DNA from 2 places in the Sphingomonas sp. PWP1-2 genome. Region 2 is predicted to be linked to the other one. Evidence: riboswitches for the same ligand, from Rfam matches in the RefSeq annotation. Region 2 holds a riboswitch; the other holds the start of a gene.
The links. A riboswitch is a leader RNA that binds a small molecule or an ion and turns the genes downstream of it on or off. The one in region 2 is predicted to bind cobalamin.
Positions count from the first base shown of each region.

Region 1: linked by a shared signal. The riboswitch ahead of ACP7C5_RS11415 (TonB-dependent receptor plug domain-containing protein) and the one ahead of ACP7C5_RS08315 (HoxN/HupN/NixA family nickel/cobalt transporter) in region 2 are both predicted to bind cobalamin.

Region 1 is NZ_JAFCXM010000004.1:86,023-88,412, forward strand. It holds gene ACP7C5_RS11410 (response regulator transcription factor) at 1-661, opposite strand, end outside; cobalamin riboswitch at 790-977, shown strand; gene ACP7C5_RS11415 (TonB-dependent receptor plug domain-containing protein) at 1,115-2,390, shown strand, end outside.
Region 2 is NZ_JAFCXM010000002.1:753,916-756,305, reverse strand. It holds gene lysA (diaminopimelate decarboxylase) at 1-256, shown strand, start outside; gene ACP7C5_RS08315 (HoxN/HupN/NixA family nickel/cobalt transporter) at 264-1,325, opposite strand; cobalamin riboswitch at 1,560-1,798, opposite strand; gene bluB (5,6-dimethylbenzimidazole synthase) at 1,872-2,390, opposite strand, start outside.

The DNA of each region.
Region 1 (2,390 bases), on a different contig from region 2:
GCATATAGCCGACGCCGCGGATCGTCTCGATCGGGTCTGGCTCGCCGGCTGCATTCAAATGCCCGCGCAAGCGCCGAATGTAGGATTCGACGACATTGGTCGCGGGCTCGCCGTCGTAGCGCCACACGTTGCGATAGAACATCGCGCGCGTGACGACCGCATTCTTGTTGCGGATCAGTTCGCACAGCATTTGGAACTCGAGCTTGGGCAAAGCGAGCACACGCCCGCCGCGTTGTGCGCGATACTTGATTTCGTTCACTTCGATGTCGCCCGCACGCATCACGCCGTGCCCCCCGCTGCGCGTCGCCCGCCGCAGGATCGCGCGCAACCGCGCCTCGATCTCGACCGCGGCGATCGGCTTGACAAGATAGTCGTCGGCGCCGGCATCGAGCCCGGCGAGCCGGTCGGGCAAATCGCCATGCACGCTCAGCAGCACGATCGGCAGATCGAGCCCGCGCTCGCGCAGCGTACGCGTGATCTCGACCCCGCCGACATAGGGCAGCACCAGTTCGAGCAGCACCGCGTCGAACGTTTCCTGCGTCGCCCGTGCGAGCGCGGTCCGGCCATCGCCGACGATCACGACCTCGTGCGCCAGCGCGCAGAGATCGCTCGCGAGCTGGCGCGGCGCGCGCGCATCGTCATCGGCAATCAGGAGACGCACCACTAGACTCCCGCGCGAGGGTTCGTTTCTGCCCAGCGACCATACCCGAACCGCGCCGCATTGCACGGGCGGCGTAGCGCGACCGCGCGAGCTGATCCAGGTGATTGACCCGTTTCCGTCCCCCGGCTACGCGCCGTCATGCGACAGGTTCCCCGGCGACGGGGATGAAAAGGGAACGGGAAAACCCCGGCTGCCCCTGCAACTGTAAGCGGCGAGTTGCCCGGCCATTTGCCATTGGGACCTTCGGGTCCTGAGAAGGCGGCCGGAACGACGGTGACCCGTGAGCCAGGAGACCTGCCCGTCGCAGTCGTCTTTCGACCGGCCAGGGTGCGCCGAGCGGACGGGGAAGACCCCGCGTGACGACATCGCCGACCTGCATCGTGCAGGCGGGATGGTTCGCGCCCTCCCCCTTGCGCGCTTCAGGTCTCCGACTGTCTACAAGCGGGGACTGCCATGAAACGATTCCACCCATCGACCTCGGGCCTGCTACTAGGCCTGCTGATCGCGACGCCGGCCTTCGCCGAAACGCCGCCGCGCCCCGACGATGCCCAGCTAGCGCCACGCCCCGATGCGGCGAGCGACATTCCGACCGACGCGAGCGCCGACATCGTCGTTACGGCGACACGCGTGCCGACCGCGATCGAGCGCGTCGCGGCCTCGGTCACCGTGCTCGACAAGGCTGCGATCGACCGCAGCCAGGACATCGGCGTCACCGAGCTCCTGGTGCGCACGCCCGGCGTCAGCATGTCGCGCAACGGCGGCTATGGCACCAACACCTCGCTGCGCATCCGCGGCGCCGAGACCGACCAGACCGTCGTCGTCATCGACGGGGTCAAGCTCAACGATCCCTCGTCGCCCGGCGGCGGCTACAATTTCGCCAACCTCCTCACCGGCGACGCGAGCCGGATCGAAGTGCTGCGCGGGCCGCAATCGATCCTGTGGGGCAGCCAGGCGATCGGCGGCGTCGTCAACATCGTCACCGCGCTGCCGCAAAAGCCGATCGAGGGGAGCTTCGACGTCGAGGCCGGATCGCGCGAGACCGTCAGCGCACGCGCGGCGATCGGCGGCAAGACCGGGCCGCTGACCTTCCGCATCGGTGCGCAGAGCTTCACCACCGCCGGCATCTCCGCCATCGCGCCGGCGTTCGGCGGCACCGAGACCGACGGCTATACCAACCAGAGCGTCACCGGACGCGCCGAACTCAAGCTCGCCGACGGGATCAGCGCCGACGTGCGCGGCTATTATGCGCGGGGTCGCGTCGAGCTCGATGGCTTTGCCGGCGATTCGGCGGACTTTTCGATCGATACGCAATTCGTCGGCTATGCCGGGCTCAACGTCGATCTGTTCGGCGGGCGGCTGCGCAATCGCGTCGCTTATGGCTATACCGATATCCAGCGTGACAATTACAGCCCCGAGCTGCCGCAACCGCTGACCTTCGACGCGAACGGCCGCAACTCGCGGCTCGAATATCAAGGCAGCCTCGGCATCGCGACCGGCTGGGACGCGGTGTTCGGCGTCGAACACGAGGTTTCGCGCTTCCGCACCGTATCGCCCGACGGCACGCTCGGCACGCCGATCCCGGCGCCCGACCGGGCCCGCGCCGCACTGACCGGCGTTTATGCCAAGCTCACCGCGACGGTGGCCGACGGGCTGACGCTCAGCGGCGGGGTGCGCAACGACGATCATAGCCGCTTCGGCAGCAAGACGCTGTTCGAGGCGGGCGCGGTGT
Region 2 (2,390 bases):
TGGTGACACCTTCGCGATGGGGCGCGAGATCGATGCGGTGGCGGCGGGCGACCTCGCCGTGTTTCGCACCGCCGGGGCGTATGGCGCGACGATGGCGTCGACCTACAATTGCCGCGCGCTGGTGCCCGAAGTGCTCGTCGATGGCGATCGCTTTGCGGTCGTCGCCGACCGGATCGCACCCGAGGCGATGCTCGCCGCACAGCATATCCCGCACTGGATGGCGGAGGCTGAGGCGGCCCCGCGCAAGGCCGCTTGAAGCCTTGCTACGGGGCGAGCGCGGGGGGCGGCTCGTAGACCGCGATCTCGTCGAAGCGCATCCAGCGATAGATTAGGAAGCTGACGATCCAGGCGCTCGCGAACAGGCCGATGATCCAGAAGCCGAGCAGATTGAGGTGGCTGCCGAGCCCGGTCGCCACGTCCCACACCCCGCCCGACAGGTTGAGCTTGTCGGCGAGCAAGGCGGCGGTCTCGATCCCGCCGATCATCACCGCGACCAGCGCCGAGACCGCAGTGATCGTCACGTTATAGTACAGTTTGCGGATCGGCCGGACGAACGCCCATTCATAGGCGCCGAGCATGAGGATGGCGTCAGCGGTATCGACCAGTGCCATCCCGACCGCGAACAGCGCCGGGAACACCAGCACCGCGGCAAACGAGAAGCCGTGCGCCGCCTGCGCGGTCGAGAGCCCGAGGATAGCCACTTCGGTGGCGGTATCGAAGCCGAGGCCGAAGAGGAAACCGAGCGGCGCCATGTGCCACGGCCGCGTTATCAAGCGGAACAACGGCCGGAACAGGCGCGAGAGGGGCCCCTTGCCGGCGAGCAGCACGTCGAGATCGTCGGCGTCGTAGCTGCCGCCATCGCGGACGTGGCGGAAGGTCTTCCAGACCGAGCGCAGGATGACGAGGTTGATCGCCGCGATCGCGAAGAGGAAGCCGGCGGAGAAGATCGTCGCGATGACGCTCCCCGCGGCCTTGAGCGTCTCGAATTGCGCGAGCGCGTTGGCGGTGGCGGCGATCGCGACCGAGGCGATCAGGATCACCGCGCTGTGCCCGATCGCGAACCACAGGCCGACGCTGATCGGCCGAGTGCCGTCCTGCATCAGCTTGCGCGTGACGTTGTCGATCGCGGCGATGTGATCGGCATCGACCGCGTGGCGCAGCCCCAGCGTCCAGGCGAGCAGCGCGGTGCCGAGCATGGCAGGGGCGGCGTGGAACAAGCTGCCGGCCCAGATCCACGCGCCGATATTCGCCGCGAGAAGCAGCGCGAACAGCGCGATGATGCGCGCCCGCAAACGCCGTTTGCGGCTTGGCTGGAGCCCGGTCATCGGGCCGCCCGCTGCGCGCTGGAGTGATGCGCGGCCGGTACCCGATCGGCGCAGAACGATCGAAATCGCATGAAACGTCCCCCGGCGTCGGACGAAACCGGCGGGCCTTCCGTATCGACGGCGACAGTCGTGCCGCCCGGACGCCATCGCGACCGGCACGCCTGCTCGTGCGGCCCCCCGCACCTTCGTCGCTCGACGGACTTCACCGTGCCGCGGCCATCCCCTGGACCAAGGCAAGAGCGACCCACGCCGGCAGGTCTCCTGGCTCACGGGTCACCGCCACGCTGCACGGCCTTCCCAGGCCGATCACGCAAGCGTGTCCGTCCCAGTGGCTGCCCCCGTCCGATGGACCTGGAGCGATGTGCAGCGCGCTCGCCGCTTACAGTTGCAGGGACAGCCTCGGCTTCGGGGTAACCCCCTCACCGCGTTCCCTTTTAAGTCCCTTGCGGGACACCAGCGTAGTCACGAGACGGGCTATCTTCACGACCGCTCGCCTCGGTTGATGGCGTATCGAAACGATCGCTCCCGGGCAAGCGCGCAGCGGTGTCAGCGTTCGAACAGCCGATCGGCGAGCGGTTCGCGCGCCTGCCAGTCGCGGCGCTCGAGTTCGGGAATATCCGAGGGGGCGAGCGGCGTGCCGAGGCACAGCAGGGCGACGAACGACCAAGTCGCCGGCACGTCGAGCAGCACTGTGACCACGTCGGCGTCGAGAATCGACACCCAGCCGAGACCGTAGCCGCGCGCGTGCGCCGCGAGCCAGAGCGTATGGATCGCGGTGACGGTGGAGTCGCGCAACGTCTCGGCGATCGTCGCGCGGCCAAGGCCGTGGCCGGCCAGCGGATCGAGCGCGTTGAACACCGCCAGGATCTCGGGGGCCTCGCGCAGGCCGTGGAGCTTCAGCGTGGAATAGTGCGCGCGGCGCGCCGGATCGACGAGGCGATCGGCCGCGGCGTGGCTGGCCGTATCGACATGCTCGGCAAGACGGTCGCGCAACGCCGGTGAACGGATGCGGATGATCCGCCAGGGCTGCGCATTGCCGACCGACGGCGCCAGGGCGACCGTGGC